4 regions of the Cellulosimicrobium sp. AB352 genome follow, and region 3 is predicted to be linked to each of the others. Evidence: riboswitches for the same ligand, from Rfam matches in the RefSeq annotation. Region 3 holds a riboswitch; each other region holds the start of a gene.
What was found. A riboswitch is a leader RNA that binds a small molecule or an ion and turns the genes downstream of it on or off. The one in region 3 is predicted to bind thiamine pyrophosphate.

Region 1 (5,777 bases), on a different contig from region 3:
GAGCGCGACGAGCTCGAGGAGTTCCTGCGCTCCCGGCACGACGGCGTCCTCGCCACCACCCGCGCCGACGGCCGTCCCCAGCTCAGCCCGGTCACGTACGGGGTCGACGACGCGGGTCGGGTCGTCGTGTCGACGTACCCGGAGCGCGCCAAGGCGGTCAACGTGCGCCGCGACCCGCGCGCGTCGCTGCTGTCCCTGGGCGAGCGGTTCTCCGACCCGTGGGTGCAGGTCGACGGCGAGGCGGAGGTGATCGACCTGCCCGAGTCGGTCGAGCCGCTCGTCGACTACTACCGCGCCGTGGGCGGCGAGCACCCGGACTGGGACGAGTACCGCGCCGCGATGGTCACCCAGGGCAAGTCGCTCGTGCGGCTGACGATCACGCGCTGGGGACCGGTGGCGACGGGCGGCTTCCCGGCGCGCCTCGCCGACGCCTGAGACAGGTCAGAACAGGACCTGCTCCACTCCCCCGCCGACGACGTCGAGCCCGCCGCCGTCCACGGGCATGCCCGCGAGCGCCCCGCCGTGGCCGTGGCGCGCGTCCTGCGGCGCCGGGTCGACGGCGAGGCTGCCGGCCGGGTAGGCGCCGTCCGTCGGCGGCCCTGGCCGGCGGTGCCGGTCGCCGGGCTCGCCGCGGCGGAACCGGCCCTCGACGCCCGCGGGGCCGCGGTGCCCCGCGACGGCGAACCCGCGCGCCTCGAGCATCGGCCGCACCCGGTCCCACAGCCAGGACCGGTACGCCGTCGAGGCGTACGTGCCGCAGCCGTACACGCGCTCGTAACCGGGGACGAGCCGCGGGTGCTCGCGCGCGAGCCAGCCCATGTACCACTCGCGAGTGCCGGGCTTGAGGTGCAGCGGCAGCACCGTGACGCCGGTCGCGCCCGCGTCCTTGACGGCGTCGAGCAGCTCGGTGAGCGCGCGGGTCGAGTCGGTGAGCCACGGCAGCACGGGGGCGACCATGACGCCGCACGGCAGACCGGCCTCCCGGACCGTGCGGACGAGGTCGAGCCGCGCGCGCGGCGAGGGCGTGCCCGGCTCGACGCTCGCCTGGAGCTCGGGGTCCAGGAGCGCGAGGGACACGCCGATCCCGACCTCGACGCGCGAGGCGGCGTCGACGAGCAGGGGCAGGTCCCGGCGCAGGAGCGTGCCTTTAGTCAGCACGGACAGCGGCGTGCCCGACCCGGCGAGCGCGTCGATGATGCCGGGCATGAGGCGGTAGCGACCCTCGGCGCGCTGGTACGGGTCGGTGTTGGTGCCGAGCGCGACGGCCTCGCGCGCCCAGGACGGGCGGGCGAGCTCGGCCCGCAGCACGTCGTCGACGTTGACCTTGACCACGACCTCCCGGTCGAAGTCCTCCCCCGCGTCGAGGTCGAGGTACTGGTGCGTGGGGCGGGCGAAGCAGTTGTGGCTCACGACCCCCGCGGCGACGAAGTCGCGCGTGCCGGTCGTGATGTCGACCAGCTCCGTCGTCTCCCCCGGCCCGTCGAGCGCTTCCAGGGAGTCGACGCGCAGCGCCTCGCCGCCGGTGACGTCCTGGCCGTCGAGGACGGGCCGCCCCTCCGCGAGCGCCGCGGCGCCCGGCCCGACGAGTACGTCGCCGAGCGCCAGGCGGGCACGGTGCCCGGCACCGCCGACGACGTGGCGCCACCCGCGCTCGGTGAGGAACCGGTGGTCGCCGCTCGCGACGAGGCGCGTGCCGTCGGCGAGGGTCACGCGGTAGGCGCGCTTGCGGGTGGTCCAGCGGTCGAGCACGCGGGTACGCACGTAGCGCCGGTACGCGCCGTGCGGGACGGTGCCGACGATCTCGTCGCCGACACGCAGCTCGCCGATCGGCCGTTGCGCGCCGTCGGCCAGCAGCACCGGGGTGGCGGGCGCGAGGCAGTAGGAGCACGCGTGGCTGCACCCGCGGTACGGGTTGACGGTCCACCGGAACGGCATGCGCGACATCGCCGGCACCTTGGACAGCGCGCTCTTGGCCGTGACCTCGTGGAACGTGATGCCCGCGAACTCGGGCGTGCGCACGCTGCGGACGAGGCCGACCCGCTCCAGCCCGGGGAGCGCGCCGTCGTCCGCGCCGAGCACCTGTCCGTCCCACCGCATCGCGCCATTCGAACAAACGTTCGAACGCGCTGTCAAGAGCGGGTCAGCCGTCGGCGGACCACGCCTTGAGCAGCGCCAGGTTCCCGAGGGGGATGTGGTGGCCGATGCGCGGGTGGTCCAGCGCGACACCGACGACCCCGGCCGCGCCGAAGGACGCGACGTAGTCGATCGCCGCCGGCACAGGTACCCCGAGCAGCGGCACGGAGCCTGTCTCGTCGTCCGCCAGACCGAGCGCCCGGGCCGCCTCGTCCGCGCGCGCGGCGCTGCTGTAGAGGCAGATCATGGGCCCCTGGTCCGCAGCGACGGCGTACGGACGGGGCTGGTCCTCGGACCCCCGCGCGATGAAGAACCACGTGCCGAGGCGCACCGTCTGCCGCCACAGCGCGATCTGCGCCGACGTGTCGCCCGCGGGCGCGCTCCGCACGGCCTCGTCGAGGCGGTCCAGCTCTGCGACCGCGGCGGAATCGTTGTCTCGGGTCATGCGCGCTGCCTCGTCCCTCGTGGTCGGAGCCCGTCCCCGGTCCGCGCGGGCTCCTCGTCGCCGTCACCTTCTCACGGCGGCCGGGCGTCCCGGTGGGTGAGACGCCGGGATTGTCCGGCGGGCGTCCAGGCCCTAGGGTCGGGCCGAACGCCCCCGGGGAGCGCATGAGCGCTGAGAGTGCAGGCCGGACACCCGTCCCCCCTGCAGACCCGTGGAACCTGATCTGGTTCGTACCAGCGAAGGGAGCAGGGCGGACGTCACCGTCCCCTGCGCGCTCGTGCCCGCGCCCCGCGCGTGCCGTCCGCGCGGGGCGCGGTGGCGCGCCGTCGTGCACCCCTCGCCCCGGGGGCCCGACGGAGGGAACCGCATGACCGAGCCCCGCACCACGCCGCCCCGGGCGACCCCGCCCACCCCCACGCCCGGCGCCACGCCCGACGGCGTGCCCGACGGCGCGCGGCCCGCCCCTGGTCTCCACGAGGCCGTCGCCGCTCCCCCGAGCCGTGCCCGTCGCCGCGGCCTCACCCTCCACGAGACGGTCCTCGTCGCCGTGCTGGGGGTCGTGTTCGGGTTCGTCTACTGGGCGTTCGTGCAGCTCTGGGCCCCGCTCCAGCTCGCCATGGGACCGCTCGCGGACCTCGCCGCCAACGTGCTCGCGGGCGCGTGGATCGTCGTCGGCCCCCTCGCGACGTACATCGTGCGCAAGCCGGGCGTCGGCATCCTCACCGAGACGCTCGCGGCGCTCGTCGAGGTGGTCTTCCTCGCGTCGCCCGCCGGCCCGCTGCTCGTCCTCGTGGGGCTCGTCCAGGGCGTTGGGGCCGAGGTCCCCTTCGCCCTCACCCGGTACCGCCGCTACGGCTGGTGGGTCTTCGTCGCGTCGGGCGTCAGCGCGGCGCTCGTCACGTACGCGTTCAACGCGGTCCGGTTCGGCTGGCTCGGGCAGGACTACGCGATGCTCCGGCTCGGCGTACAGGTCGTCTCGTGCGTCGTGCTGTGCGGGATCGCGGCGCGCCTCCTCGGCGACGCCCTCGCCCGCACCGGCGCGCTCGACGCCTTCGCGATCGGGGCCGACCGCCGTGGCTGAGGCACCGACCGCCGCACCGGACGTCACGCCGGACGCCGTGCCCGGCGACGTGCCCGGCGACGTGCCCGACGCCGTCGCCGCCGCCGGTCTGACCGTCACCGTGGGCCACGACGGCACGCGCGTGCTCGACGACCTCACGCTCACCGTCCCCGCGGGCACCGGGCTGCTCGTGCTCGGCCCCTCGGGCTGCGGGAAGTCCACGCTGCTGCGTGCGCTCGTCGGCGTCGTGCCTCACACGCTCCCGGGGTCGGTCACGGGCGACCTGCGCGTGACGGGCGTCGACCCGCGCGACACGACCCCGGCGGCGCTCGCCGCGCGCGTCGGCCTCGTCCAGCAGCGGCCGGGCGACCAGCTCTGCCTCGCCCGCGTCGACGACGAGCTGCGGTTCGCGCTCGAGAACCGGGCGGCGGACCCGCGCACGATGGACGCCCGCGCCGCCACCGCGCTCGCCGCCGTCGGTGCGGACCACCTGCACGACCGGCCGACCCACGCGCTGTCGGGGGGCGAGGCGCAGCGCGTCGCCCTCGCGGCGGCGCTCGTCGCCGACCCCGAGCTCGTGGTCCTCGACGAGCCGACGGCGTTCCTCGACCCGGCGGCGGCGCACGAGGTCGGGACGCTCGTGGGCGGGCTCGTCCGGGCGCCCGGACGGGACGCGCCCGACACCCCCGGCCGGTCGGTCGTGCTCGTCGAGCACCGCCTCGACGACGTCGGGACACTCCCGGCCGCGACGCTCGTGCTCGACGACACCGGTCGCGTCGTCGCGCACGGCCCCACGACCGCCGTCCTGCGCGCGCACGCCGCCACGCTCGCCGCGCTCGGGTGCTGGCTGCCGCTCGACATCCGGCTGGAGCGCGCCGGAGCCCCGGGCCCGCTCGGCGCACCCGCGACCGACGCCTGGCTCGTCAACCTCGGGCGCACCGCCGACCCCCGCACCGTCGACCCCCGCGCCGCGGACGCCGGCCCGGTCGCCCTGCGTGCCCGACGCCTCGCGGTGCACCGTGCCGCGGCAGGCCACCGGCGGCGCGGGCGGGACGAGACGCCGGTGGTGCGCGACGTCGACCTCGACGTGCACGCGGGTGAGGTGCTCGCGGTGGTGGGGCCGAACGGCGGCGGCAAGTCGACCCTCCTGCGCGGGCTGGCGGGACTCGAACGGACCACGGGCGAGGTCACGACGGCGCCCGGTGCGCCCGTCGCGATGGTGTTCCAGGACCCGGAGCACCAGCTCCTCGCGCGCACGGTCCGCGACGAGGTCGCCTGGTCGGCCCGGCTCGCGCGGCTCGACGGCGTCGACGGACGCGTCGCGCGCACCCTGGACGCGTTCGCCCTCGCGCACCTCGCCGACGCGAACCCGTACCGGCTCTCCGGCGGCGAGCAGCGGCGCCTTTCCCTCGCGACGGCGACGGTGCTCGACCCGCCCGTCCTCCTCGCCGACGAGCCCACGTCGGGGCTCGACCGCGCCCAGGCGGACGCCGTCGCCCACGCGCTGCGCGAGCGCGCCGACGCGGGCGGCGCGGTGGTCGTCGTCACGCACGACCTCGCGCTCGTCGCGGCCCTCGCCGACCGTGTCGCCGTCGTCGTCGGCGGCCGGCTCGTGGCGCTGGGGCCGCCCGCCACCGTGCTGGCCGACGACGCGCTGTGCCGGCGCGCCCGCCTGCGCCGTCCTCCCCTGCTCGCGTGGTGGGCCCGCACGGGCCGCCGCCACGGGGTGGACCCGGGCGCGCTCGTCCGGGCGCTCGACGCCACCGTCGGCGCCGTCGCAGCCGACCCCGCAGAGACCGCGCCCGCAGCCCTCGCGGAGGTCGCCCCGTGACCGCTCCGCACAGCACGCCCCTCGGGCGCTGGAACCCGACGGTCAAGCTCGCGACCGTCCTCGTCGTGTCGACGGGTGCGCTGCTCGTCACCGACCCGTACACCCCCGCGATCGGGTGGGTGCTCACGGTCGCGGCGCTGCTGGTCGCGGGACGCGTCCCCGTGCGCACGCTCGCCCTGGCGCACGTGCCCTTCCTCGTGTTCGCGACGAGCCTGCTGGTCGTCAACGTCGCCACCCGGCCCGGCGGCGACCCGGTCGACCTGGGCCCGGTCACCGTCGGCTCCGACGGCCTGACGATCGGCGCCGGG
Region 2 (5,777 bases), on a different contig from region 3:
CGATGCCGACGGGGAACCGCAAGATCCGCATCTTCATCGGCTGGATCGGCCAGTTCCTCATGGGCCGCGAGCTCGTGTCGCTCGGCTCGCTGCACGACCCGCGCGCGGAGTTCCGCGCCGCGTCCGTCCCGCCCAAGAAGGACGGCGACCCGGTCAAGCAGACCGCGCAGGGCTCGGCGGCCGCGGCGGAGTCCGGTGCGGGCACCGTCGACGCCGACGACCGGACGCCGGCGGCGAAGGCCTCCTGAGGTCGCGGCCGGGCCCCGGCCCGGCCGTCGTGCCCGACGCCGAGGGGCGAGCCGCGCGTGCGGCTCGCCCCTCGTCGCGTCCGGGTCCCGAGCGGGCGCCCGTCGTGCCGACGGGCCCGGGGAGCCCCGCGCGCGCGGTAGATTCGGCCCGCGCCCCCATGGCCCAACTGGCAGAGGCGGCCGGCTTAAACCCGGCGTGTTCCGGGTTCGAGTCCCGGTGGGGGCACCATGCCGACGGGCGGTCGGCTCCGAGGCGCCAGGGCTCCCCGGGCTAGGACAGCCCCGTCGGGCCCTCCGGCTCGGCCGGGGGAGCGGCCTCCTGGCCGAGGATCACGACGGTGCCGTCCGGGTCCTGCACGCGCGCGACGCGCTCGCCCCACGGCTGGTCCGCGGGCGGCTCCAGGACGGGCACGCCCGCGGCCGCGAGGTGCTCGACGGCGCGGTCGCAGTCGTCGACGTACACCCACAGCACGACGCGGGTGTCCGCCGGAGGCGGGTCGCCCTGCCCGAGCCCGAGCGGTGACCCGCCCACGCGCAGGCTCACGTAGACGGGCGGGCCGTCGTCGGGGAACGCGTACTCGACCGTCCCGCGCAGCAGGTCGCGGTAGAAGCCGAGGGACCGGTCGAGGTCGGCCACGGTGAGGACGGGGAAGAGGCTGCGGAACACGGTCGCTCCTCGGTGCGCTCGGCGGGTCCTCCCATCGTGCGCCTCGTGCTCCGGGCGCGCGCTCCGTGCCCGGGCCGCCGTGCCTCAGCGCGCGAGCAGCTCCTCGGTCGTGGTGCCCGGGACGGACAGCGTCACGCGCGTGCCCCACGGGTCGTGCACGACGACGGAGCGGCCGTCGTCCGCGTGCTCCAGCCCGCGGGCGCGGAGGCGCGCGACGAGCGCGTCGAGGTCCTCGCGGCCCGGCACCGTGACGGCGACGTCGCCGAGACCGAGGCTCGCGGCGCGGGGCCCGGCGCCCGCGCTGTTCCACACGTTCATCGCGACGTGGTGGTGGTACCCGCCCGCGGACGCGAAGAGCGCCCCGCTGTACCCGGTGAGCGTCGCCTCGAAGCCGACGGCGTCGACGTAGAAGGCGTGGGCGGTCGCGACGTCGCCCACCTGCAGGTGCACGTGACCGACGCGGCCCGCGAGCGAGGGGCCGGCGTCGAACGTCTCCTGGTCGAGGTGCGTGCGCAGGTAGGCGTTCGGGTCGAGGAACGTCGTCGTCATGAGGATCTGACCGTGCTCGCGCACCCACGTCTCGCGGGGGCGGTCGGTGTAGAGCTCGACGCCGTTGCCCTCGGGGTCGGTGAAGTAGAACGCCTCGCTGACGAGGTGGTCGCTCGACCCGACGAAGGTGCCGCGGCGGTCCTGCGCGGCGCGGTAGACGGTCGCGGCGAGGCTCGGGCCGTCGTCGAACAGGAAGGCCGTGTGGAACAGGCCGGCCTGGCGCGGGTCGACGGGCGGCAGCCCGGGCGTGTGCACGAGGCGCAGCATGGGTGTGCGGCCGCGGCCCAGCACACGATGCACCTCCGCGCCGCGCGACCGCTCCTCGAGCGGGGCGAGGGCGAACGCGCCCGTGTAGTACGAGGTCATGAGCTCGAGGTCGCCCACGCGCAGCGTGACGGCGTCCATGCTCGTGGACGGGGACAGGAGGCGGTCGGTCGGCGTGCCCGGCGTGCTCGTGGTCATGTCTGCTCCAACTTGTTGTCGCTACAACTATATTCCCACACCGTGGCGAGGGCTCCCGCACCGGCGCCGTCCTTGCTAGGGTCGGCGCGAACCACGCGGGGCGTCCTGCCCGGGCCACGGCCCGGGCCGAGGGACTGAGACGAGCGGTACGGCCGCCCGGACCCGTCGAACCTGATCTCGCTAGCACGAGCGGAGGAACGTGGGCATGACGACGCCTGCTGCCATCACCCTGAACCCTGTCCTCGCGGACGACCCGACCGCGCTCGTCCGGCAGGAGGAGACCGGCTTCACCGCCGACCTCGCCCGCCGGTACGCGGACCTCTTCGAGACGTTCTACGACCACCCCTTCCTGGCCGGGCTGCGCGACGGCTCCGTCGAGCCCGCCGCGGTCCGCCACTACGTGGGCCAGGACCACCAGTACCTCACGGCCTACCTGCGCTGTTACGGCCTCGGCATGGCCCTCGCGCCCGACCGGTCCTGGGCGGCCTACTTCCACGACAAGGCCGGCTTCCTCCTCGACGACGAGTCGCACGCGCACCACGCGATGTGCGACTTCCTCGGCGTGACGTACGAGGAGGCGCAGACGCACCGCCTCGCGCCGAGCGCGCAGGCCTACGTCGACCACATGACGGCGGCCGGCCGCGACTCGCTCGGCGTGCTGCTCGCCGCGCTGCTGCCGTGCCCGTGGACCTACATCTGGTCCGCGCGGCGCTTCTGGCTCGGCGAGCGCGAGACGACGCCCGGCGCCCTCGGCGACGACCACCCGCTCGCGGGCTGGTGGCAGTTCTACGCGGCCGAGCGCACCGAGGACGTCCTCACGGACCTGCGCGCACGCCTCGACGCGCTCGCTGCGGACGCGGGCGAGGCGGAGCGCGCGCGCATGGAGCGCGCGTTCGAGCTGAGCTGCCGCCACGAGATCCGCTTCTGGCAGATGGCCTGGTCGCTCGAGCGCTGGTGACCCGTCCGGCCGGGCGCGCGGCCGGCGTCGCGTCGTGCGCCCGGCCTTACGCCAGCAGCAGATACCCACCCGGGCGCCTCGGCACCCGGGTGGGCCGCGGGTAGCGTGAACGCATGGACGCGACGAGCGCGGTGCCGGGCACGCTGCCGGACGTGGTGCCGGACGGGGTGACGCCGAGCCCCCGCTCCCGGGCGGGCGGACGGGCGGAGCCCCTCCTGCGCCACGTCATCGGGGGGATCCTGCGGCGGGCGCGGCTCGCTCAAGGGCGCACGCTCGTCGACGTCGCGGCCGCCGCGCGCGTCTCCACCGCCTACCTGTCCGAGGTGGAGCGCGGGCGCAAGGAGGCGTCGTCCGAGGTCCTCGCCGCCGTGTGCGGCGCCCTCGGCCTGCGGCTCGTCGACCTCGTCGCCCGCACGGGCGAGGAGCTCCGGCCGCTCGCGCCCGTCCGCGTGCTGTCCTCCGCGCGAGAGCGCGGTGCCCTCTCCGCGCCACGGCAGGTCGCCCCGGTGGGCGAGCCCGTGCGGGACCTCCCCGTCGCCGAGACGCTCCGACGTCCGACGGCGCGCGCCGGCGACGTCCTGCTCCTCGCGGCCTGAGCGGCGGTCCCGTCGCACCGCGTGTCGTGCGGGGGCCGGGCGCCGTGCGCGCCGCTACCGTCGGTCCATGACGGAGCCGCAGACCGCGCACGGCACGGCAGCCCAGGACGTCCCGGCCCTCCAGGACCTCGTCGACGACGCCGCGTTCCTCTCCCACGAGCACCAGCTCCACCTGACGGACCTCCACGGCGACGACGCCTGGGCCGCCGACCTGACCACCGGGGTCTTCACCTTCACCGCGCCCGACGGCGGGACCGCGACGTGCCACCTCCAGTTCCTCGGCACGGCCGCGCCCGGGCCGGGCACGTGGATGTGGGCGTGGCAGAACGTCAACGGCTTCCCCGATGCCGTGCTCACCGCCGCCGAGAGCACGCGCGGGACCGGGCTGCGCGAGGCCGCCGAGCCGGAGCTCCCGCTCGCCGACGACCTCGCCCACCGGCTCGCGCTCGCGGCCAAGGCCGTGACGGGCTCGTTCCCCCACTACAGCGCCCCCGTCGGCGGCGGCACGCGGGCGTGGTTCCTCCTGGACGACGCCGACCTCGCCCTGCCCGCCCCGAGCGTGCCGCGCGTCGTGCGCACGCTGAGCGAAGGGCTGCTGTCCGTCACGGTCGTCGACCACCGGCGCGCCGTCGCGTCCTACGCGAGCGCACGTGGCCTGCCGGCCGTCGAGGACGGGACCGGCGCCGTCGTGCTGGACGTGCCCGACGGCACCGTGACCGTGCGGTTCGACGAGCGCGGACGGATCGCGGGCATCTCCGCGTCGTCCCGACGGATCGCCGCGCCCGAGGCCGCCGCGCCCCTGGGCGCCGAGCCCCTGGCCACCGAGCCGGAGGCCGCAGCGGCGGAGCCCGAGGCCGCGGCGGCGGAGCCCGCGGCGGCGGAGCCCGCGGTGCCGGAGCCCGCCGCGGCAGACCCTGCGGCCTCCACGCCGACGGCGCCCGCGCTCACCGTCCCGGAGCCGCCGGCGGGCGAGCCGGCCGTGCCGGAGCCTGCGCCCGCGGAGCACGAGCCCGCCGCGCCCGAGCCGACGCCCGCCGAGGCGGCACCCGAGCCGCGCCGCCGGTCGTGGTTCCGACGACGCGGCTGACGACGCCCGGGTCACCCCCGCGGTCGGGCGTCACGCCGCCGCGGCGAGCTTGCGCGAGGTGACGACGGCGTCCGCGACGCCGTACTCCACGGCCCGGCGCGCGGTGAGCACCAGGTCGCGGTCGGTGTCGGCGCGCAGGCGCTCGACGGTCTGGCCCGTGTGCCGCGCCAGCACCTCCTCCGTCTCGGACCGGATCCGGAGGATCTCCTCTGCCTGGATCGACAGGTCCGAGATCGTGCCCTCCCCGCCGCCCGACGGCTGGTGCAGCAGGACGCGCGAGTGCTCCAGCACGAACCGCTTGCCCGGCGTCCCCGCCGCGAGCAGGACCGCCGCGGCCGAGGCCGCCTGGCCCATGCAGATGGTCGAGACGTCGCAGCGGACGAACTGCATCGTGTCGTAGATCGCCATGAGCGCCGTCGCGGAACCGCCCGGGGAGTTGATGTACAGCCCGATCTCCTGGTCCGGGGCGTCCGACTCCAGGTGCAGGAGCTGCGCCATGACGACGTTCGCGACGCCGTCGTCGATCTCGGTGCCCAGGAACACGATGCGCTCGGACAGCAGGCGGGAGAAGACGTCGAACGCGCGCTCGCCCAGCGGCGTGCGCTCGACCACGGTCGGGATCGTGTAGCTCGCCATCACAGACCCACCTTCCGGGCCGCGCGGGCGGGGCGGACGTCGTCGACGCTCTCGACGATCCGGTCGACCATCCCGTACTCGAGCGCCTGCTGCGCCGTGAACCAACGGTCGCGGTCGGAGTCGTCGGCGATGGTCTCGACGGACTGCCCGGTGCTCTCCGCGAGCAGCCGGTGCATGAGCCCCTTGGTGTACACGAGGTTCTCCGCCTGGATCGCGATGTCGACGGCGGTGCCCCCGATCCCGGCCGACGGCTGGTGCATCATGATCCGCGCGTGCGGCAGCGCGAACCGCTTGCCCGGCGTCCCCGCGCACAGGAGGAACTGGCCCATGCTCGCGGCGAAGCCCATCGCGACGGTCGACACGTCGTTGGGGATGAGCCGCATCGTGTCGTAGATCGCGAGGCCGGCGCTCACCGAGCCGCCGGGGGAGTTGACGTAGAGCGCGACGTCCGCGCGCGGGTCCTCCGCCGAGAGCAGGAGGAGCTGGGCGCACAGGCGGTTCGCGACGGCGTCGTCCACGGCCGTGCCGAGGACGACGATGCGCTGGTGGAGCAGGCGCGTCGTGAGCTGGTCGT
Region 3 (5,777 bases):
GTCGCGACGTCGTCGCCGGCCTCGGTCCCGCCCAGGCCGGAGAGCCCGCCGAGCCCGGCGACGACGGCGTCGGCCGTGAGCGGGGCGAGCAGGATGCCGTTGCGGCCGTGGCCCGTCGCGAGGTGCAGCCCCGGGACGTCCGTCGGCCCGACGAGCGGGAGGTTGTCCGGGGTCGAGGGGCGCCCCCGCGGCGTCACCTCGACCAGCGCGGCCTCGTCGATCCCCGGCAGGAGGGCGCGCGCGTCCCGCAGGAGCGCGAAGACCCCGCCGGCGCTGGCGCGGCGGTCGTCCGGGTTCTCGTCGGTGGTGGCCCCGACGACGACCTCCCGGTGCCCGGCGCGCGGCCCCGCCGGCTCGGGGTCGCGCGGCACGACGTACACCGGCCGCCCCTGCACGAGCCCGCGCACGACGTGCTCCAGCGCGAGGTCCGGGCCGGCGTCGAGCCGCAGCGTCTGGCCCTTCACCGGCCGCGTGGGCACGACGACGCCCGGCACGTCCGCGAGCAGGGCGCCCGACTGCCAGCCCGCCGCGACGACGACCGCACCCGCGCGGTGGAGCCGGCTTGCGTCGTCGTGCACGCCGACCACGCGCCCGGCATCGAGCGCGAGCCGGGTCGCGGACGCGCGGACGACTCGGGTCCCGGCGGCCGAGCCCGCACCCGCGGCGTCGCGTCCGCCGAGCGCCGCGAGCAGCGCGGCGTGCGTCGCGCGCGGGTCGACGGCGTGGTCCGCGGGGGCCCACGCCGCCCCGGCGACGCGCGGGCCCAGGTACGGCTCGCGGCGGCGCGCGTCCGCGACGGTGAGCTCGTGCGACGCGAGACCGTGCGCGGCGTGCAGGGCGAGGACGCGGCGGAGCAGCGCGAGGTCGTCCGCGTCGTAGGCGAGGGTGAGCGTCCCGGCGGTCCGCAGCCCGACGTCCGCCCCCGTCGCAGCGCGCAGGTCCGCGGCGAACGCCGGCCACGCCGCGGCGGCCGCGAGGTGGAGCCGCAGGGCGGCCTCCTCCCCGAAGTCGGCCTCGGTCACCGGTGCGAGCATCCCCGCGGCGGCGTGGGTCGCGCCCGCGCCCGGCGCCGGGTCGAGCACCGTGACGGTCATGCCCGCGCGCGCGGCGCGCCACGCGACGGCGAGACCCACGATCCCGCCCCCCACGACGACGACGTCGCGCGCGCCGTCGGGCACGACGGAGCCACCCGCGGACGGGTGGACGGACAGGCTCATGTGCGCTCCCTTCGCTGGCATGACCCAGATCAGGTTCGACGGTCGGCGGCGACGCCCTCTCAGCCCCGTGCGGGGCTCCCGTGCTGTCGGCCACAGTACCTCCTGCCGAGGAGCCGCCGAGGCTAGGCTCCCGCGGGTGAGCTCCGAGACCTCCACCACCCCGGCCACTCCCGCCCCGTCGGCGGACGCCGCACGCGCCCGGCTCGCCGACGCGCGGCTCTACCTCTGCACGGACGCGCGCGAGGAGCGCGGCGACCTCGAGGACTTCCTGCGGGCGGCGCTCGCGGGCGGGGTGGACGTCGTGCAGCTCCGCGACAAGACGCTCGACGTCGCGCGCGAGCTCGAGCTCCAGGAGCTCGTCGCGCGCGTAGCGACGGAGCACGGCGCGCTGTGGGCCGTGAACGACCGGGCGGACGTGGCGTCGGTCACGGGCGCGCCGGTCGTGCACATGGGCCAGGGCGACCTGCCGGTCCCGGCCGTGCGGGCGCTGCTCGGCGCGGGGCCCGCGCTCGGCCGGTCCACGCACTCGGCCGCGCAGGCGGCCGCGGCAGAGGCCGACCCGGCGGTGGACTACTTCTGCGTGGGTCCGCTGTGGGCGACCCCGACGAAGCCGGGGCGGGCCGCCGTCGGCCTGGACCTGCTGCGCGACGTCGCGGCGACCCGGCCCGCGACGCCCTGGTTCGCGATCGGCGGGATCGACGCGGACCGGCTCGACGCGGTCCTCGACGCGGGCGCGACCCGGATCGTGGTGGTGCGCGCGATCACGGCGGCGAGCAACCCGGAGGCGGCCGCCCGCGCCCTGCGCGAGCGCGTCGCGGCGCGCGCCGAGGTGCGCACCGGCGCCTGAGACGCGGGACGAGCCCCGCCGCACGGCGACTATCCTGGACGGGTGACGTCACCCGCCACCGCTCCCGACACCCCCACCACCGCCGAGGTGGCCTCGACCCCGCGGCCCGTGCTCGTCGTCGACTTCGGCGCCCAGTACGCGCAGCTCATCGCGCGCCGCGTGCGCGAGGCCAAGGTCTACTCCGAGATCGTGCCGCACACCTTCACGGTCGAGCAGATGCTCGCCAAGGACCCGGCCGCGATCATCCTCTCGGGCGGTCCCTCGTCCGTGTACGCGACGGGTGCCCCGTTCGTCGACCCGGCGCTGTTCGAGGCCGGCGTGCCCGTCATGGGCATCTGCTACGGCTTCCAGGCCATGGCGAAGGCGCTCGGCGGCGAGGTCGCCCAGACGGGTCTGCGCGAGTACGGCGGCACCGAGGTCGAGGTGTGCGCCGCGGGCGTGCTGCTCGACGGCACACCGCAGAACCAGACCACATGGATGAGCCACGGCGACGCCGTGCACCGCGCGCCCGAGGGCTTCGAGGTCCTCGCGACGTCGTCGGGCTCGCCGGTCGCCGCGTTCGAGGACCGCGAGCGTCGCCTCTACGGCGTGCAGTGGCACCCGGAGGTCAAGCACTCCGCCCATGGCCAGACCGTGCTGGAGCACTTCCTGTACGACGGCGCGGGCCTCGCACCGGACTGGACGCCCGGCAACGTCATCGCGGACCAGGTCGCTGCGATCCGCGCCCAGGTCGGCGACGCGCGCGTCATCTGCGCCCTCTCGGGCGGCGTGGACTCCGCCGTCGCCGCGGCGCTCGTGCAGCGTGCGGTGGGCGACCAGCTCACGTGCGTGCACGTCGACCACGGGCTGATGCGCGCGGGCGAGGTCGAGCAGATCGAGCGCGACTTCGTCGCGGCGACGGGCGTCAACCTCGTGATCCGCGACGAGAAGGAGCGGTTCCTCACCGCGCTCGCCGGGCACAGCGACCCGGAGACCAAGCGCAAGATCATCGGCCGCGAGTTCATCCGCGTGTTCGAGGACGCGGCGCGCCAGATCGTCGAGGACGCGGGCGAGCACGGCGCTGAGGTCAAGTTCCTCGTGCAGGGCACGCTCTACCCGGACGTCGTCGAGTCCGGCGGCGGCGAGGGCGCGGCGAACATCAAGAGCCACCACAACGTCGGCGGCCTGCCCGACGACCTGCAGTTCTCGCTCGTCGAGCCGCTGCGCACCCTGTTCAAGGACGAGGTCCGCGCGGTCGGCCGCGAGCTCGGCGTGCCCGAGGAGATCGTCGCGCGCCAGCCGTTCCCCGGCCCCGGGCTCGGCATCCGCATCGTCGGCGAGGTCACGGCGGACCGCCTCGAGACGCTGCGCGCCGCTGACGCGATCGCGCGCGAGGAGCTCACGAAGGCGGGTCTGGACGACGAGATCTGGCAGTGCCCGGTCGTGCTGCTCGCCGACGTCCGCTCGGTCGGCGTCCAGGGCGACGGCCGCACCTACGGCCACCCGATCGTGCTGCGCCCCGTCTCGTCCGAGGACGCGATGACGGCCGACTGGACTCGCCTGCCCTACGACGTGCTGTCCGTCATCTCGACGCGCATCACCAACGAGGTCTCCGAGGTCAACCGCGTCGTGCTCGACGTGACGAGCAAGCCCCCGGGCACCATCGAGTGGGAGTGACCCCCTAGCGGGACGGACGGGCCCGACGATCCACGGCGATCGTCGCGGCCCGTTCGTATGCCCGCTCCACGTCGGCGAGCACGCGCGGCCAGCCCGCCGACGACGGCACGTCCCGGTTGTGGGCGACGATCCGGTCGAGCAGGCCGTCCTCGGCCGCGAGGCGCACGAGCGCGTCGGCGAGGCCGGCGTCGTCGTCCGCCACGAGCGCGTCGACGCCGTCGGTGAGGCGCTCCGCGACGCCCGACTGCGAGCGCGTGAGCACCGCCAGCCCGGCGGCCTGGCCCTCGAGCGCGGCGATGCCGAACGCCTCCTCGACGGCGGGCGCGGCGAACACGTCGGCGCGCGCGTAGAGCCGCTGGAGGCCCGTCGCGTCCAGGCGGCCGGGGAGCGACACGACCGACCCCAGCCCGCGCTCGGTGACGTAGCGCCGCGCGTCGGCCAGCTCGGGTCCGTCCCCGGCGAGCGTCACGTGCAGCGCCCCCTCGGGGAGGCGCGCGACGGCGTCGCGCACGACCTCGAGGAACGGCAGCACGCGCTTGCGGGGCGCGAACCGCGTCGCGGCCACGACGTGGACGGCCGGGCCCTCCATGCGGTCGGCGCGCTCGGTGCGCGGGACGCGCCACGCGTCGAGGTCGAGGCCGTTGTGCAGCACCACGACCTCGCCGTGGTCGCCGACGATGCGGCGCAGGGGAGCGGCGGTCAGCTCGCTCACGGCCGACCACAGCACGGGCCAGCGGGACCAGCGGACCACGCGGTCGAGCCCGGCGAACGCGCGCTCCGCGCCGCCCCAGACGCTGTGCACGGTGAGCACCGCGGGCAGCCCCGCGCGCACGACCGTCCGCAGCGACGCCTGGGTGGAGGGCGTCAGCACGCCCATGTGCAGGTGCACGACGTCGGGCCGGTCGGCGCGCAGGACCTGCGCCACGTGGTGCGGCGCGCGCGGGTGCACGGGGTAGCCGCCCGGGACGCGCGCGGCGAGCCGGTGCACCGTGACGTCACCGTCCCGCTCGGTCGACACGCCGTGCGCGCCGGGGCGCGCGGGCGTCGTGCAGACGACCGCGACGTCGTGACCGGCGGCCGCCTGCTGCTGCGCGAGCCGCGCGACCTGGGTCTCGATGCCGCCGAGCAGCGGCAGGTAGCAGTCGGTCAGGTGGGTGATGCGCACGGACCGCATCCTCCCATCCCGGCCCCGGCGGGCCGCGCGGTCGCCGCCGCGCCCGCCCTGAGGTGCGCGTTCGCCGCGCGGTGCTCCGCTCCCGTCGCTACCGTGGGCCCCGTATGGGTGGTTCGACCGTCCCGTGACCGACCCGCACCCGCGGGCGGTCTCGTGCGGGCGGTTGCAGGTGGGTCCTGACGAAGGGGAGAACGCGCCATGTCGAGCACCGTCACCGTCACACCGACGAAGGGGGCACGGGGCATCGGTCTCGTGTCGATCATCGCGGGCATCATCCTTCTCCTCGCGGGCATCGGCACATGGATCGTCGTGTCGAACCAGCTGTCCGCCGAGGAGATCACCGTCTCCGACGACGCGTCGTTCCTCGCGGGGCGCCACGTCAACGGGCCGCTCACCGCGTACGCGCAGGCCGAGGTCATCAACAAGCACGCGCTCGAGGCGAGCGGCGGCAAGACCTACGCCGAGCTCGGTCAGGACGACCCGACGCGCCAGACCGTCATGACGGCCTCGTTCCTGCGCGCGTCGCTGTTCACGTCCGTCGTCGCGTTCGGGGTGTGCGCGCTCGTCATCGGGCTGGGCATCCTGTTCATCCTCGTCGGCATCGCGCTCCGGCGGCTCGCGGGCGGGCCGAGCGTCGCCGTCGAGACCCCGGGCGGCTACTCGTCGTCGGGCGACCTGTCGGACGCCGGTCGGCACGCCGCGCCCGCGCACGCCGCGCCGGGGCACGTCGAGCCGTCGCCGACGGCGCCTCCCGTGCGTCCCGAGCCGACCTCCCCGGGCCGCCCCTCCGCGCTCTCGACCCCCGGCGCCGAGGCCCGCGCGGCCGCTCCCGGCACGACGGCGACGCCCGTCGAGCCGACCGGTGCCGCCGGCACGGGCACGC
Region 4 (5,777 bases), on a different contig from region 3:
GTGAACACGACGACGGTCACGTGCTCGGGCGCGAGGTCGGTCTCGGCGAGCAGGCGCACGAAGTCGAAGTCGGTCTGCGACGCCGACGGGTAGCCCACCTCGATCTCGGTGTACCCCATCGCGACGAGCAGCTCGAAGAAGCGGCGCTTGCGCGCCGGGTCCATCGGTTCCGCGAGCGCCTGGTTGCCGTCGCGCAGGTCGACGGGGACCCACAGCGGCGCCTGGGTGAGCCGGCGGTTCGGCCAGCGGCGGTCGGGCAGGTCGGGCACGTCGACACGGGCGTGGACGTCGGCGTAGCGGGACGACGGCATGGGCGACGGGCGCTGCCGGTTCCACGACGGCGTCGTCGTGGCGGCGGGGCGGTCCGTGCGGACGGGGGTGGCGGAGACGGTCATGGCGGTCCTTCGGCTGGAGCCCCGAGGTGGCGGGGCGCGGGACGACCGGCGCACGACGGACCCCCACGGCGGGGGGCCGGTCCGGTCAGACCCCGCCGTGGCGCCGAAGGAGGAGCGCCGTCCAGGACATGCGGGGTACGCTAGCGCCGATCAAGTCCTCAGACAACCTGAGAGGTTTGCGTGACCGCGCTGCAGCGACGCCCCCTGGCCGACCAGGCCGCCGAGCTCCTGCTCGAGCGCGTGCGCTCCGGTGCCTGGCCCCTCGACCACCGGCTGCCCGGGGAGCAGGCGCTCGCCGCCGAGCTCGGCGTGGGCCGATCGACCGTCCGCGAGGCGATCCGCCAGCTCGCGGGCCGCGGCGTCCTCGACAGCAGGCAGGGCTCGGGCGTGTACGTCGTCTCGACGGACACCACCGACGACTGGGGCGAGGTCCTGCGCCGCGGCGAGATCGCCGACGTGCTCGAGGTGCGCGCCGCGCTGGAGGCGGAGGCCGCGGGGCTCGCCGCCGCGCGCCGCACGCCCGCGGACCTGCGCACCATGACGACGGCGCTCGCCCGCCGCGGGCAGGTCGCGGCGACGGCGTCGCCCGTCGACTACGTGGACGCGGACCTCGCGTTCCACCGGGCGGTCGTCGACGCCGCGCACAACGCGGTGCTCGCCGAGCTCTTCGCGACCTTCGTCCCGCGCCTGCGCCGCGCGATGGTCGCCATGGTCGACCTCGACCGGACGGGCACGACGCACCGGGACGACCAGGACGCGCACGACGCGATCCTCGACGCCGTCCGCGACCGGGACACCGGCCGCGCCGCGGCGGCGGCGCGCGAGCACCTCGCGTCCGTGCACGCGAAGGTCGCCGACCGAGGGCGACCGTGACCGCCGCGCGACCCTAGGCTGAGGCCATGCACGCGATCGTGGCCCGCGCGGCGGGCGGTCCCGAGGTCCTCGAGTACACCGAGCTGCCCGACCCGTCGCCGGGCCCGGGGCAGCTCCTCGTCCGCTCCGCGGTGGCGGGCGTGAACTTCATCGACACGTACAAGCGCTCCGGCGTGTACGCGATGGAGTACCCGCACGTCGTCGGGAGCGAGGGGGCCGGGGTCGTCGCCGAGGTGGGCGAGGGGGTCGAGGGGTTCACCGTCGGCGACCGCGTCGTGTGGACCGAGGCGCCGGGGTCGTACGCGGAGCTCGTCGTGGTGGACGCCGGGCAGGCGCTGCACGTGCCGGACGCCGTCTCGCTCGAGGACGCGACCGCCGTCGCGCTCCAGGGGCTCACGGCGCACTACCTGTGCACGTCGTCGTACCCCGTGCGTCCGGGCGACCGTGTGCTCGTGCACGCGGGCGCGGGCGGCGTCGGGCTGCTCCTGACCCAGATGCTCGTGGCGCGGGGCGCGCACGTGATCTCCACGGTCTCGACCCCCGAGAAGGCGGAGCTGTCCCGCGGCGCGGGCGCCGAGCACGCGATCCAGTACACGGCGTTCGCCGACCTCACCGCCGAGCTGCCCGAGGTCGTGCGCGGGCTCACGGGCGGCGAGGGCGTCGCGGCGGTGTACGACTCGGTCGGCAAGGACACGTTCGACGCGTCGCTCGCGTCGCTGCGCCGCCGCGGCACGCTCGTCCTCTACGGCGGCTCGTCCGGGCAGGTCCCGCCGTTCGACCCGCAGCGCCTCAACGCGGGTGGCTCGCTGTTCCTCACGCGGCCCAAGCTCGCCGACCACACGGCGACGCGTGCCGAGCTCGTCGAGCGCGCGACCGAGGTGCTCGGCGCCGTCGCGGGCGGCACGCTGCACGTGCGCGTCGGCGCGACGTTCCCGCTCGCCGACGCCGCCGACGCCCACCGCGCGCTCGAGGGACGGGCGACCACCGGCAAGGTGCTGCTCCGTCCCGCCGGGGCGGACGACGCTCCCGCCACCACGACCGGCACGACGACCGGGACCGCGTGAGCTGGGACTGGGTGCCCCCGCGCCCGGGCGAGGAGGACGGCTCCGACGGCGGCCCCTCCCCCGCGCTGCGCCGCACCGTGACCGTGCTCGCCGTGCTGCTCACCGCGGTGTTCGTCGTCTACTACGTGACCGTGGCGGTGCGCCAGCAGGCGGACGCGTGCGTCGCCGACCGACCCGCGGGCGTCGCGGTGCAGGACGTCGAGGCACGGTGGCGCTGGGTCCCGCCGGGCTACGCGTGCGAGTACGCCACCGCCGACCAGGACGTCGCCCGCGCCTGACGCGTCCGGCACCCCCACCACGACCGACGAGGACCGATGACCGACCTGCACGACCGCCCCCTGACCCTGCTCGGTGCCTACGCCCTCGCGGGCGTCCCCGACCCGGGCGGCTGGTACGCCGCCCTCGACGAGGACGGCCTCGACGGCCTCGAGCACCCCGTCGACCCGGACGACACGGACGCGCTCGCGACGACCGCGGCCGCGCTCCCGGCGCACTGGGCGCTGCTGCCGACGACGGTCGCCGCGACGGCCCGCCGCGCCACGGCCGACCGCTCCTACGGCCTCGCGTCCGACGACGAGGAGGGTCGGCGCGAGGCGGTCGACGGCGTCGCGCGCGTCCTCGCGGCCGTGACGCGGCTCGCCGAGGCGGAGGGTCGACGACGCGTCGTCGCGGTCGAGCTCCAGTCCGCGCCCGGTCCCGGCCGCGGCTCCGGCGCGGCGCTCGCGCGCAGCCTCACCGAGCTGGCCGCCGTCGCGCCCGCCGGGCTGCCGCTCGTGGTCGAGCACTGCGACGCGCCCCGCCCGTGGGGCGTCGCGGAGAAGGGCTTCCTCGCGCTCGACGACGAGATCGCCGCCGTCGCGCGCGCGGCCCGGGACACCGGCCACCCCCTGCACGTCGGGCTCAACTGGGGCCGGTCCGCCATCGAGGGGCGCAGCGCCGCGACGCCCGTCGAGCACGCGCGGGCGGCCGCCGGCGCCGGCCTCCTCGCGAGCGCGATGCTCTCGGGCGCCGCCGGCCGGCCCGGCCGGTGGGGCGCGCCGTGGGCGGACGCGCACGTGCCGCCCCACGGCCCGGACCCCGCGCTCCCCGGCCCGGACGAGTCGATGCTCGGCCCGGCCGAGGTGCGCGAGTTCCTCGCCGCGGCCGGGCCGGTCCCGCTCGTCGGCGCCAAGGTGACGACGCGGCCCGCGGACGCCCCGCCCGCGCAGCGCCTCGCCGTCGCGCGCGCGACGCTCGCCGTGCTCCGCGACGCGCTGGCCGACCTCGACACCGACCGCGGAGCCGACCACGGAGCGAGCGGCCCCACGGCCTGAGTGCGTCCCGCGGCCCGGGCTCAGCCCCGCCGCACGGGCGCCGAGCGGTGCAGGTGGTCCACGGGCCCCCGGCCCGTCCCCACCCGCAGCGCGGCGCCGGCACGCAGCGCGCCCGTGAGCCACTCCTTCGCCTCGCGCGCGGCCTCCTCCCAGCTCGCGCGCTGCGGCCGCAGCGCCGCGAGCGCCGCCGAGAGCGAGCACCCCGTGCCGTGGGTGTGGGGCGTGTCGACGCGCTCGGCGTCGAACGTCGTGACGGTGACCGCCCCCGGCGCGCGGCCCGTCGTCGGCCCGGGCGCGGGGACGACGAGCGCGTCGGGCGACGTGCGTCCGGTGAGATGACCGCCCTTGAGCAGCACGACGGCGTCGCTCGCGGTCGCGTACGACGTCGCCTGGTGCAGGGCGTCGTCCCACGTCGTCGCGGGCTCCTGCCCGCCGAGGACGGCGAGCTCGGGCAGGTTCGGCGTGACGACGTCGGCGCGCGCCGCGAGGTCGCGCACGGCCTGCTCGGCACCCGCGTCGAGCAGGCGGTGGCCGGACGTCGCGACCATCACCGGGTCCAGGACGACCCAGGGCCGCGGAGCACCCGTGGCGGCGCGCGCCGCGGCGAGGTCGTCGAGCCACTCCCCGACGGCGCGGGCGTTCGCCTCGTCCGCGACCATGCCGATCTTCACGGCATCGACGTCGACGTCGTCGGACACGGCGTCGAGCTGCGCGCGCAGGAACGCCGGCCCGGGGACGTGCACCGACCGCACGCCGTGGGTGTTCTGCGCGACGAGCGCCGTGGTGACGGCCATGCCGTAGGCGCCGTGCGCGCAGAACGCCTTGAGGTCGGCCTGGATCCCGGCGCCGCCGGTCGGGTCGGTCCCCGCGACGGAGAGCACGCGGGGGCGGGACGGTGCCGGGTCGGGCCCACGGCCCGGGTCGGGTCGGTGATCACGGTCCGCGGGGGCGGGGACCGGGTCGGAGGTGTGCCGAGGCAGGGCGAGCGTCATCGCGCGGACATCCCTTCGCTGGTACGAGCCAGATCAGGTTCGACGGGTCTCATCTCAGCCCCGGTGCGGGGCACCCCGTGTCGCGGGCCATGCTACGCGGCGACCCGTGCGCTTTTCACCCGCCCCGACGCGTGAGACGACGCGCGTGCGCGCGTCTTTCCGGGTATGACGCAGCACGTCGCCCCCGCGACCCGCCCCTTCCTGCCGGACGCGCCCGTCCCGGTCCAGGTGCCCGCCCTCTGCACGACGTTCGACCGCGACGGCCGGCGGGTCGTGCTCACGGGCGTCGTCACGCACGACGCAGGCGGGCTCGTGGCGTTCGAGTACGAGCACCCCGAGCGGGGCCTGTGGCACGTGTGGGTCGACCGGGACACGTGCGTCCCGCTGTGACCCGGTGCCCGGACGCACGGACGCCGCCCGACCGGGGGGGTCGGGCGGCGTCGGCCGTGCGGGGTGCGTGCGCTCAGCGGGCGGGGAGCTCTCCCGGCATCGGGTCGTCGGAGCCCCAGCGCGTGACGCGCAGCCGACGGCCGTCAGGACCGGGCAACGCGACGCCCGCGCGGGCGGCCTCCTGGGCGGCCGCGCGGAGCGACCCGGGCGAGTCGTGCGTCACGCGCACGAACGACCCCGAGAACGCGTCGAGCTCGCCGCGGGCGATCGCGACGACCATCTCGACCGTGCGCTCGACGGGCGTCCACTCCGTGCGGCCCTCGTGCATGACCATGGACGCCGTCATGTCGGTCTGCACGACGCCCGGCGACACCTCGAAGGTCCGCAGGCCGAGCGCGTGGCCCGAGCGGTGGAGGTTCGCCCCGAGGCGCAGGAGCGCCGTCTTGCTCGCGTTGTACGCGCTCGCTCCGTCCATGTCGTGGGAGCCCGCGCCGCTGTTGAGGTCGACGACGCGGCCGCCGCCGCGCGCGAGCATCCCGGGGACGACGGCGCGCGCGAGCAGGAACGGCCCGCGCACGTTGGTCTCCAGGACCGCCCACCACTCGTCGGGGTTCGCCTCCCAGAGCGGCACCTCGGCGTCGACCCGGCCCGCGTTGTTGACGAGCAGGTCCACGCTCCCGAGCGTGGCCTCGGCCTCGCGGACGGCCGCGGCCACCGCCGCCGCGTCGGTCACGTCCGCCGTGACGACGA

Region 1: it holds a riboswitch for thiamine pyrophosphate, as region 3 does, so the genes downstream of both, ACPCUX_RS09630 (ECF transporter S component) here and thiO (glycine oxidase ThiO) in region 3, are expected to answer to the same signal.
Region 2: it holds a riboswitch for thiamine pyrophosphate, as region 3 does, so the genes downstream of both, ACPCUX_RS17855 (TenA family protein) here and thiO (glycine oxidase ThiO) in region 3, are expected to answer to the same signal.
Region 4: it holds a riboswitch for thiamine pyrophosphate, as region 3 does, so the genes downstream of both, thiD (bifunctional hydroxymethylpyrimidine kinase/phosphomethylpyrimidine kinase) here and thiO (glycine oxidase ThiO) in region 3, are expected to answer to the same signal.

Annotation. Positions count from the first base shown of each region.
Region 1 covers NZ_JBMVFX010000011.1:6,291-12,067, reverse strand. The annotation lists gene ACPCUX_RS09645 (PPOX class F420-dependent oxidoreductase) at 1-435, shown strand, start outside; gene ACPCUX_RS09640 (Rv2578c family radical SAM protein) at 442-2,097, opposite strand; gene ACPCUX_RS09635 (hypothetical protein) at 2,141-2,578, opposite strand; TPP riboswitch at 2,723-2,842, shown strand; gene ACPCUX_RS09630 (ECF transporter S component) at 2,946-3,659, shown strand; gene ACPCUX_RS09625 (ABC transporter ATP-binding protein) at 3,652-5,469, shown strand; gene ACPCUX_RS09620 (energy-coupling factor transporter transmembrane component T family protein) at 5,466-5,777, shown strand, end outside.
Region 2 covers NZ_JBMVFX010000032.1:35,332-41,108, forward strand. The annotation lists gene ACPCUX_RS17835 (NAD(P)/FAD-dependent oxidoreductase) at 1-248, shown strand, start outside; tRNA gene ACPCUX_RS17840 (tRNA-Leu) at 401-477, shown strand; gene ACPCUX_RS17845 (VOC family protein) at 520-915, opposite strand; gene ACPCUX_RS17850 (VOC family protein) at 1,000-1,926, opposite strand; TPP riboswitch at 2,013-2,141, shown strand; gene ACPCUX_RS17855 (TenA family protein) at 2,132-2,884, shown strand; gene ACPCUX_RS17860 (helix-turn-helix domain-containing protein) at 2,998-3,480, shown strand; gene ACPCUX_RS17865 (DUF6882 domain-containing protein) at 3,548-4,567, shown strand; gene ACPCUX_RS17870 (ATP-dependent Clp protease proteolytic subunit) at 4,598-5,203, opposite strand; gene ACPCUX_RS17875 (ClpP family protease) at 5,203-5,777, opposite strand, start outside.
Region 3 covers NZ_JBMVFX010000002.1:153,225-159,001, reverse strand. The annotation lists gene thiO (glycine oxidase ThiO) at 1-1,217, opposite strand, end outside; TPP riboswitch at 1,207-1,309, opposite strand; gene thiE (thiamine phosphate synthase) at 1,354-2,064, shown strand; gene guaA (glutamine-hydrolyzing GMP synthase) at 2,107-3,720, shown strand; gene ACPCUX_RS02195 (glycosyltransferase family 4 protein) at 3,725-4,885, opposite strand; gene ACPCUX_RS02190 (hypothetical protein) at 5,093-5,777, shown strand, end outside.
Region 4 covers NZ_JBMVFX010000036.1:13,989-19,765, forward strand. The annotation lists gene ACPCUX_RS18375 (2-isopropylmalate synthase) at 1-395, opposite strand, end outside; gene ACPCUX_RS18380 (FadR/GntR family transcriptional regulator) at 576-1,268, shown strand; gene ACPCUX_RS18385 (quinone oxidoreductase family protein) at 1,295-2,332, shown strand; gene ACPCUX_RS18390 (hypothetical protein) at 2,329-2,610, shown strand; gene ACPCUX_RS18395 (DUF4862 family protein) at 2,647-3,645, shown strand; gene thiD (bifunctional hydroxymethylpyrimidine kinase/phosphomethylpyrimidine kinase) at 3,666-4,526, opposite strand; TPP riboswitch at 4,631-4,725, opposite strand; gene ACPCUX_RS18405 (hypothetical protein) at 4,803-5,027, shown strand; gene ACPCUX_RS18410 (SDR family oxidoreductase) at 5,101-5,777, opposite strand, start outside.